3 regions of the Cypionkella sinensis genome follow, and region 2 is predicted to be linked to each of the others. Evidence: riboswitches for the same ligand, from Rfam matches in the RefSeq annotation. Region 2 holds a riboswitch; each other region holds the start of a gene.
What was found. Region 2 has a riboswitch for cobalamin ahead of ACFOGH_RS09215 (energy-coupling factor ABC transporter permease). Riboswitches for the same ligand answer to the same signal wherever they lie in the genome.

Region 1 (3,266 bases), on a different contig from region 2:
TAGGTCCGCTGCACATTGCCGCCCGGAACTGGCAAGTCCAAAGTTATGAACTGCCCCGGCTGATAATCAAACCACGCCCCATTCGGCGCGCGGAAGGCAAAGGTAGCGGTGTCGTCATTCTCCGGCACCACCATTGAACATTCCAGCATCTGGCTGTCGTTCCACGGCTCGGCAGTCCAGTTGGCACGCGTTTTCGCCATGATCTACTCCGCCGCCAAGGCGGGCTTCGGCGCCATCCGCTCGGTCATCACGTTGCAATACCAGTCAATGAACTGGATCACGCCTTCTTCCTGAAACGTCGAATAGGGCCCCGGCTCATAAGCAGGTGAAAGAATGCCCTTCTGGTTTTCCTCGACCACCAGACGATCTTCGTCATTGGTGTGCATCCAGACCTCGGTCAGCCGGTTCAGATCGTAATCCACGCCTTCCACCGCATCCTTATGCACCAGCCAAGTCGTCGTAACCTGCGTTTCGGTGGCCGAGATCGGCAGCACCCGGAAGGTGATCGCATGATCGCCCAGGAAGTGATTCCAAGTGTTCGGGTAGTGATAGAACAACAGCGTGCCCGCATCATTGAACGGCATCGCGCCCATCCGCTTGGCCACCGCCGCCTTGGTATCCATCGTATAGCTTTCGGCGTTGTTCAACAAAGGCACCCGCGCCAACCGCCACTGCATCGCTTTGTCATGGGTGAAGCGCGACGGCAGGCCTGCAGCCTCACACCGGGTCCAATGCGCCAGAATCTCGCCGCTGGCCTCATTCGGGCCATTCATCGCCGCGATTTTCGGATTGTCGCTGAACGTCCTGCACAAAGACGGATGCGAGCCGCCACAATGATAGCATTCGCGGTTATTCTCGATCACCAGCTTCCAGTTGCCATTCTCGACGATGGTCGAGCTGAACGCCACCTTGGCATCCTTCAACCCCGAAGGGGCAAGGAACCCCGGCATGGTCTTGGCCAGTTCGGCAATCGGCGGCGGCACTTGCGCAAGGCAGATAAAAACCATCCCGCCCAGATCGACGCAATGCACCTTCTTCAAGCCATGCTCGGCGGGGTTGAAGCCTTCCTGCATGTCGCGGGCATATTGCAGCTTGCCGTCCAGATCATAGGTCCATTGGTGATAGGGGCAGACGAGTTTCGGCGAAGACCCGGTTTCTTTGGCGCACAGCCGCTGGCCGCGATGGCGGCAAACGTTATGAAACGCCCGGATCATGCCATCGTTGCCGCGCGTGATCACCACCGGATAGGCACCGACCTGCATGGTCATGAACGCGCCCGCTTTCGGCAGAGATGCAGCAGGGGCGGCAAACAGCCACTCGCGATACCAGATCTGCTCCAGATCGGCGGCATAAACCCCGTCATCGCAATAAAGCGCATGGCTCAGGGCATAATCCTTGCGGCGGGCAAGCAGTTCGGAATGGATTTCGGCTGAATTAAGCATCTGGCACCTCATGAGTCCCCGCCTCCCGCGCGGACAGTTGTGTTGGCAAACCGGACGCATCCGGCTGGGCTGATCTTTCGGGGCAAGGCTGGTTTCCGGGCTGCGAAATCGGGACTTTCACCCCCAGCGCGACACCTTCCCAAAGCTTGCGCCTCAGTGGCCTCCTGTCACGCCTTTAACTTCATCACCGTTGCGGGGGCAGCGCCGGCATTACACCGGCTTCCCAATTCTCCATCCTTGCGAATGGCACCTTACAACGCTCATAAATCACGGCCCCGCATGTCGGGATAGATCATTTACGACCTCTGCCGATACATCAAAGACCTTGCCATAAATCCCCGCCGATCCAAAGCAAGAAGCCCGATTCGCAGGCAGAAAATCAGCCGCAAAACTCGTGACGTTTTTCAGACCATCCCGCGCGCCTGATCCCGCAGAATCGTCGACCTGCATCGGTAAGTGTTGCTGATTTCGATCCCGGAAAAACCAAAGGCCCAACCGTTTCCGGTCGGGCCTTAAGGTGTGGTGGTGAGCCGGACGGGACTCGAACCCATGACCCGCTGATTAAAAGTCAGCTGCTCTACCAACTGAGCTACCGGCCCACAACTGCCGCGCTGATTAGGGGGCGGGGCGGATGGGGTCAAGGGGCAAAACGCCGCCCTCTGGCAAAAAGCTGCGGCGCGGCGTATATGCGGGCCATGGAAAACCGCAAAGCACCAAGCCAGATTGCCTTTATGAAGATGCACGGAGCCGGAAACGACTTTGTCATCATCGACTCACGCGGTCGCGATACCGTCGTGACCGCCAAACTGGCACAAGCTTTGGGCGACCGCCACCGTGGCACGGGCTTTGACCAACTGGCCGAGATCAGCGATTCGCAAGACACCGATTTCACCTTGGATTTCTGGAACAGCGACGGCTCCCGCGCCGGGGCCTGCGGCAACGCCACCCGCTGCGTGTCCGATTACATGATGCACGAACTTGGCAGCGACGCCCTCAGCCTCACCACGCAACGCGGCACCCTGCATGCCAAACGCCTGCCCGATGGCCGCGTCTCGGTGAACATGGGCCACCCGCAGCGCGATTGGTCCGAGATCCCGCTGTCCCACGCCGTCGATACCTTAAACCTGCCGCTGCCCGGCACCCCCGCCGCCGTGGGCATGGGCAACCCACATTGCGTGTTCTTCGTCAAAGACGCCGAAGCGGTTGACCTGCCCGCCGAAGGCCCCGGCATCGAACATCACCCGCTGTTCCCACAGCGCACCAATGTCGAATTCGCCCATCTCATCGCCCCCGACCATCTGCGCATGCGGGTGTGGGAGCGTGGCGCAGGCATTACCCTCGCCTGCGGTTCCGGCACCTGCGCCACCGTCGTAGCCGCCCATCTGCGCGGCCTCACAGGGCGCGCGGTGACGGTCGAGGCTGACGGCGGCACCCTGCAGGTCGATTGGCGCGACGACGGCGTCTGGCTGACCGGCCCCACCGCCCACGTGTTCAGCGGCACCCTGACCCCCGCCTTTCTGGCCGCGCTATGAACGCCGCCCCACCGATCTTCGCCACCCTCGGTTGCCGCCTGAACGCCTATGAAACCGAGGCGATGAAGGAACTCGCCGCCGCCGCAGGTGTCGAAGGTGCTGTCGTGGTCAACACCTGCGCCGTCACCGCAGAGGCCGTGCGCCAGGCCAAACAGGAAATCCGCAAACTCGCCCGCGAAAACCCCGGCGCACAGATCATCGTCACCGGATGCGCCGCACAAACCGAGCCCGAAACCTTCGCCGCCATGTCCGAGGTCACCAAGGTCATCGGCAACACCGAGAAAATGCAGGC
Region 2 (3,266 bases):
CGCAGGGCCACGATCTGCGCGCCCACTTCGGCCAGCGGCCCCTCGACGATGACCTGCTCGGCCATCCCCACATACCCCCCCCACCAGATATGCAGCCCTGCCGGGTCCAGCGCCTGAAACGAACACTCCCCGTCCAGCATCACCACCGCCGTATCGACGCCCAAAGGGAACCCCTCATCCCGCAGCCTTCGCCCGGTTGTCACCACAAAGGGCGCGCCGATCTCATTCAGGGCGATGCCATGCGCGGCTGTCAGGGCATGAATAGACGTCACCCCCGGCACCACCTGCACCCGATCCGGTGCCAGCCGTGCCGCGATCCGCAGGGTGGAATCGTACAGGCTAGGGTCGCCCCAGACCAGCAGCGCCACTTGGGCAGCATCCCCCATCGCCGCCTTCCAGACGCCTGCAATCCGGTCGTGCCAATCCTCTACCCGGGCCTTGTAATCAAGGATGGTCTCATCCCGCACCGGCAGGTCGAACTCGACGATCCGGGTGGCGGGGTTGGTCAGGACATCGCGGCAGATCGCAAGGCGCAGTTCGGCCAGATCTGCCTTGCCCTCGCCCTTGCGGGGGATCAGGATCAGATCGGCAGCATTGATCGCCTTGATCGCTTGCAGGGTCAGATGATCCGGGTTGCCGGTGCCGATACCGATCAAGGTCAGGTCAAACATCGCAGCCCCCCAAAGCAAACGCGCCGACCCCAAGGACCGGCGCGTTGATCTCTAAAGCCTTCTGAGCCGCGCGACCAGAGCCATCGCGGCCAGTTGAACGCCCTTAGGCCGTGTGCAGGCGCGGGGTGGTCAGGCTGGAGGCGCGGCCCAGTTTTGCCAGCGCCAGCACGCCCAGGTCGACCACAGGCTCGATCAGGATGACCAGCATATACGAGAAGCCAAAGCTGCCGATGGCCGCCAGATTGGCCGCGCCGAAGCCTTGGCCGTAGACCGCCCAGAACGCCACCCATGCCACGATGCCGCCCTGATAGGCGGTCGACAGCATCAGGGCCTGACGGTATTGCAGATCGACATAGGCCATTTTGGTCGGGATCACTTTGGTGGCCAGTGCTTGCAGCGCGAACAGCGGCACCAGCAGGGTGGTCAAGTTCATGCCATACTGCGGCACGTCTTGCGGGGCGAAGAACAGGCCTTGGATCAGCAGGCCCATCATCAGGCCAAGGGCCGCAGGGGCGGCGCCAAACACCAGAAACAGGGTCGAGCCAAGGATGAGATGCACCTCGGAGACGCCAATCGGGAAATGCGGCAGCACTTCGAAGAACACGAAAACCAGCACCGTGCAAAGCGCCACGCGTGCCGACAGGGACACCAGCCCGCGCTGCTTCAGATCGTCAAACGCCAGTTTGCCCGCATAGGCGGCAGCGGTGGCGGCGGTGGCATAGGACAACGCCAGTTTGGCCTCGGATACGAGGCCCGGTTCGATATGCATGTTACTCTCCATCCCGTCACACCCGACGGTTTTTTGCGTTTCTTTGCAGGGCCGGTCTCCTGGCTCGCGGGTCGATGCGGGCTTCCGCCTTCCCAGCCTTGCGGCCAGTGGCATATTGGAAGCACGCTCTCCGCATACAGTCGCGGGGGCGGCTGGGGCTTGGGGTGCCGATTGGTCCACCCTTTCCCCATTCTCGTTTCAGTCCAGACGCTTTGCGTTTTCAGGACACCTTGCATGTTCACTTGGCACTGCAGCTTGGGTTTGCGCAAGCAGAAATGCGTCTTTTCGCGACCGTTGCACGACATGGGGCGCGGTCAGGGCCCGTGCCATGCGCAAGCATGAGCCATCTGGGGCAAGATGCCCCTTCCCCGCTGGGAATGACTTGTGGTCTTCAGCGGATTTTCCACGAAATACCACAATATGTTGTGGTGGCACGCCAAAATCGGGACCGTTTCGGTTAAGGTGCGGCCCCAGGGTCGTCGGCATTCTGGCCCGCAAAATCGGCCAAGGGGCCGTAGAAGATCAGCGCCGGATGTGGGCTTTGGGCGTCTTGCAAATGCGCGACGAGGCTTTCAACCGTGTGGCGGGTGATCTGTTGATCGGGGGTCGAGACGGCCTCGGCCAGCAGCGCGGGCGTCTCGGCGGGCAGGCCGTGGGCGATCAGTTTGGCGGCCAAGGCGGCGAAGGTGCGCCGGCCCATATATACCACCGTGGTCGCCATCGGATCGGCCAGAGCGGCCATGTTGGTCGTCTCGGGCAGGCCGCCGGTGACATCGGCCCCGGTGATGAACTGCACGCGGCGCGCGGTCAGGCGGCGGGTCAGCGGGATGCCGTAGGCTGCGGCAGCGGCAGAGGCCGAGGTGACACCCGGAATGATTTCGTAAGGGATGCCAGCGGCTTGCAGGGCCACGATCTCTTCTTCCAGCCGCCCGAACATGCCGCTGTCGCCGGATTTCAACCGCACCACCTTTTGCCCGGCCAAAGCGTGATCGACCAGCAGACGGCTGACATGATCTTGCTTGGGCGAGGGTCGCCCTGCCCGCTTGCCCACCGCGATCAGATCGGCTTGCGGCGCATGGCCAAGGATCGGCCCCGAGGACAGATCATCAAACAGCACCACCTCGGCGGCGGCCAAGCGCTGCACGGCCTTCACCGTCAGCAACTCCGGGTCGCCGGGGCCAGAGGATACAAAAGATACAAAACCGCTCATGTCGCCTCTGCGATCAGATGAAAGAAGGTGCCAGAGGACTGACCACCACCCGGTTGCACCCGCATGGAGCCGGTTTCAGGCACTGCTGTATCGGTGGCATCGCGGACTTCTGCAAGGGGGGCATCGGGTTGTGCTGCGATGGTGGCATAGTGAAACTCGTGGCCGCGCAGGCGCGCGCCCGCGCCATGGCCCGCAAAGGGCGCATGGGTGGCGGCGATGCGGTAGCCCAGATGCATCCGGCGCTTGGCAAAGCTGGTCTCGAGGCCCAGAAGGCCCGCCATTTCGTGGCGCAGACCCTGCGCGTCGATCAGGCCCGCGCCCATCGCCATATAGCCACCGCATTCGCCATGCACGGGTTTGGTTTCGGCAAAGGCGCGCAGTTTGGCGCGGAAATTCTGTGCCGCGGCGAGTTTGCCTGCGTGCAATTCCGGGTAGCCGCCGGGCAGCCAGCAGGCCTGCGCCGTGGGATCGGGGCCTTCGTCGGCGAGGGGGGAGAATGGCAGGATCGTGGCCCCTGCGGCGCGCCAACCGGCGAGAAGGTGCGGATAGACAAAGGAAAACGCCGCATCGCGCGCCAAGGCGATACGCCCTGCCGGGGGGGTGATAGACAGGGGCT
Region 3 (3,266 bases), 1.2 Mb from region 2:
CAAAGATCAGGCCAAGGTTCAGCAGGTCGTTATACATGTCATCCATGCTGCTTTTCGCCTTGGGGCCGACGAAGATGCAGCTTTCGGTCAGCTCGTAGGTCTTGATGCCCAAAGGCTCCAGCGTCTCAGGGGTGACTTCGCCGCCAACCTTCATGCCATAGTTCCACCCGCCAAAGAAGAAATCGGCATCCGCCCCGGCAAGAACTTCCTTGCTGGGATATTTCGCGGAAAGCTCGGGCAGTTCGGCCACGCCTTCGCGCATTTCGGGATCAAGCGTTTTCCAGCCGGAAATGCCAGTGTAGCCGACCATGTGATCACGCAGGCCCAGCACCAGCATCATCTCGGTCAGGTTCACATCGTTGGAAATCGCAGCCTTCGGGGCGGCGTCAAAGGTGACATCGCGGTTGCAGCTTTTCACCGTGACGGGAAAGGCGGCAGCCGAGGTTGCAGAGAGCAACAGGGCGATCAGAGCGTATTTCATGGTTTTTCCTACAGATGAAAAGAGAAGCGCGGCGCGGGGCCAGAGCGGTCCACGCGGGCGGTGACATTGAAGGCGGTGGCGATGTGATGCTCGGACAGCGCCAGATCAGGGGGGCCATCCGACAGCACCCGGCCATCGGCCAGAACCAGCACGCGGTCGGCAAACTGCGCGGCCAGGGTCAGGTCGTGCAGGGTGCAGATCACCGTCAGGCCAAGGCCGCGCAGCAGCGCCAGCAGTTCAAGCTGGTGGCGGATATCCAGATGGTTGGTCGGCTCATCCAGAATCAGCACGCGCGGTTCCTGCGCCAGCGCACGGGCGACCATGACACGTTGCTTCTCGCCGCCCGACAGCGTGCCAAACGGCATATCGGCAAAGCGCGCCAGATCCAGCCGCTCCAAGGCCGCGCTGACGACCTCGGTGTCGCGCAGCGCCGCACTGGCAAAGCCTGCCCGATGCGGCAGACGGCCCAGCGCCACGATCTGCCGTGCGGTCAGGGCAAAGTCGGTCGGCTGTTCTTGCAGCACCGCTGCCACGGTGCGGGCAGTTTCGCGCGCCGTATGCAGCCAAAGATCGCGACCCATCAGGCTGACCGTGCCACTGCGGGGGGGCACATAGCGATAAAGCAGACGCAGAAGCGAGGATTTCCCCGCCCCGTTTGCACCGCAGATCGCCATCACCTCGCCCTCGGCCATGGCAAAGCTGATGTCGGTCAAGATATCGGGGCGGCGCGGCGGCCCCCAACACAGATTGCGCGCTTCCAGAATAGGTCCGGTCATTGCAACTGACCCTCGGCGGTAACGATCAGCGCGGCGGGAATACGGGCGAGCGTCGATGTCGCGAGTTTGCCGGGACGATCAGCGGCGCGGCACCAGCCATCGTCAAGCCGTTGATAAAGCGTGGCAAAATCGACCAGCGCGTCAATATCGGCGTCCGGGTCGATATCGCCGAACAGCCAGGTGGCCTTGCCCGTCGCGCGCCAAGCCACGGTGCAGGGCCGATCACAGCCCGCCATGCAGGCGGTGCCGGAAATCTCGAAATCCTCCCCCAGCCCTTTGGCCTCGCTGACCGCCAGACGCAGCTTTTCCAACAGCGCAAGGCCGGGGAAACACGGGCTGTCCTTGTGCCGACAGGTTTGGCAGACCAGAATTTGATGGCGTTTTGCGCTCTGCCGCATGGCAGGGTCTTGGGCCTGCGCAGGCCCTTGCAGTTCAATCATAGCATCCTTCCCCAGGCACCCCGCCCGGATGATTGTTTCGGCTATGATGGCAGGTCTCCTGACTCGCGGGTCGTGGCTGGCCTGCGCCTTCCCACCCCTTTGGGGCAGTGGACTTTGCAGGTTCGCTCACCGCTTACAGTTGCGGGGGCAGTCACGGATTTGGCGGCTTTTGCCTACACCACACCGTATTCCCTTTTCATCCGGCGCGACTTTGCGTCTGCCGAAACCATCGCGGGCATGAAGCGGGATTTGCCCGCCGCTGTCAATGCGAACAGCGACAGGCGGCGGCGCTTTTGCGCCTTAGGCGATATCCATCCATGCCCCAGCCTTGGATGAGGCGTGAATGGTTTCGACCAATTTTTGAATCCGCAGACCCTTGCGAAAGTTGAACGGCTCGGGCGCTTTGCCTGCGATGGCATTGATGTAGCCTGCGACCTCGATTGCCTTCAGGTCGTTGAAGCCAATCTGATGGCCTGCGGCGACGCAGAACAGACCATAGGGTGCATGATCTGGCCCGGCCTCGATGCGGCGAAAGCCTTGGCGGCCTTTGGCGTCAGTAGTGCTGAAGTAATTAAGGACGTTGAAATGTTCCTGGCTGAAGGCCAGTGCACCCTTGGTGCCATAGACCTCAAAATCGTGCTGCATCTTGCGGCCTGTGGCGATCCAGTTGCCCTCGATGCTGCCCGTGGCGCCGTTTTCAAAGCGCAGAAAGGCGCGGCCCACGTCATCCACCATCACCGCCTTGCGACCGCCGCGGCCATCCGGGCGCTCGGCGATCATGGTCACAACATCGCCCATCACGCGGCTGATCGGGCCGCAGAGAAACTCGGCGGTGGCAAGCGCGTGGCTGCCGATATCGGCCAAAGCGCCGCCGCCTGCGGGGTCGTGGCGGAAGGTGTAGGGACCGTTGGCGTCGGCCATGTAATCTTCGGCATGCAGGCCTCGATAGCCGCGAATCTCACCCAATTCGCCCGCCGCAATCATTTCCCGCGCCAGTGCCAGCATCGGGTTGCACAGATAGTTGAAGCCGACTTGGGTTTTCACCCCCGCTGCTTCGGCGGCCAGCGTCATCTCCAGCGCATCCGCCGCCATCGGCGCAAGCGGCTTTTCGCAATACACATGCTTTCCGGCTGCGATGGCTGCCAGCGACATTTCCTTGTGCAAGGCGTTGGGCGCGGTGATCGACACGAGATCAACCGCAGGGTCCGCCATGATCGTGCGCCAGTCGGCGGTAGCATGGGCAAAGCCAAGCGTCACACGCGCGCGCTCAGCGGCATCCGGGGTGATGTCGGCGATAGTGTGCAGCTCCAGATCGAACGGCAGTTCAAACACCCGCGGGGCAGAGGTGAAACCAAACACATGCGCCTTGCCCATAAAGCCGGTGCCAATCAGACCAATGCGAAGTTTTGGTTTGCTCATATCGGGGGTCCTTCGCTGCGAAACTGGGTGAATTTGGCCTTAGAATCGCGCCCTGCGCCGGTCAAGCGCCGCATATTTTGGTGGGGCGGAACCTCGTCAAAAGTCATCAGGCTGGGCGCGCTGCGCGCGGACCAGATCCACAAAGGCCCG

Region 1: linked by a shared signal. The riboswitch ahead of ACFOGH_RS18310 (aromatic ring-hydroxylating oxygenase subunit alpha) and the one ahead of ACFOGH_RS09215 (energy-coupling factor ABC transporter permease) in region 2 are both predicted to bind cobalamin.
Region 3: linked by a shared signal. The riboswitch ahead of ACFOGH_RS15095 (DUF1636 family protein) and the one ahead of ACFOGH_RS09215 (energy-coupling factor ABC transporter permease) in region 2 are both predicted to bind cobalamin.

Annotation. Positions count from the first base shown of each region.
Region 1 is NZ_JBHRTO010000002.1:660,447-663,712, forward strand. It holds gene ACFOGH_RS18305 (2Fe-2S iron-sulfur cluster-binding protein) at 1-200, opposite strand, end outside; gene ACFOGH_RS18310 (aromatic ring-hydroxylating oxygenase subunit alpha) at 204-1,442, opposite strand; cobalamin riboswitch at 1,512-1,711, opposite strand; tRNA gene ACFOGH_RS18315 (tRNA-Lys) at 1,966-2,041, opposite strand; gene dapF (diaminopimelate epimerase) at 2,138-2,974, shown strand; gene mtaB (tRNA (N(6)-L-threonylcarbamoyladenosine(37)-C(2))-methylthiotransferase MtaB) at 2,971-3,266, shown strand, end outside.
Region 2 is NZ_JBHRTO010000001.1:1,850,692-1,853,957, forward strand. It holds gene cobF (precorrin-6A synthase (deacetylating)) at 1-671, opposite strand, end outside; gene ACFOGH_RS09215 (energy-coupling factor ABC transporter permease) at 775-1,440, opposite strand; cobalamin riboswitch at 1,473-1,688, opposite strand; gene cobA (uroporphyrinogen-III C-methyltransferase) at 1,898-2,650, opposite strand; gene ACFOGH_RS09225 (cobyrinate a,c-diamide synthase) at 2,647-3,266, opposite strand, start outside.
Region 3 is NZ_JBHRTO010000001.1:3,048,657-3,051,922, forward strand. It holds gene ACFOGH_RS15085 (ABC transporter substrate-binding protein) at 1-481, opposite strand, end outside; gene ACFOGH_RS15090 (ABC transporter ATP-binding protein) at 490-1,257, opposite strand; gene ACFOGH_RS15095 (DUF1636 family protein) at 1,254-1,697, opposite strand; cobalamin riboswitch at 1,729-1,943, opposite strand; gene ACFOGH_RS15100 (Gfo/Idh/MocA family protein) at 1,998-3,116, opposite strand; gene ACFOGH_RS15105 (LysR family transcriptional regulator) at 3,213-3,266, opposite strand, start outside.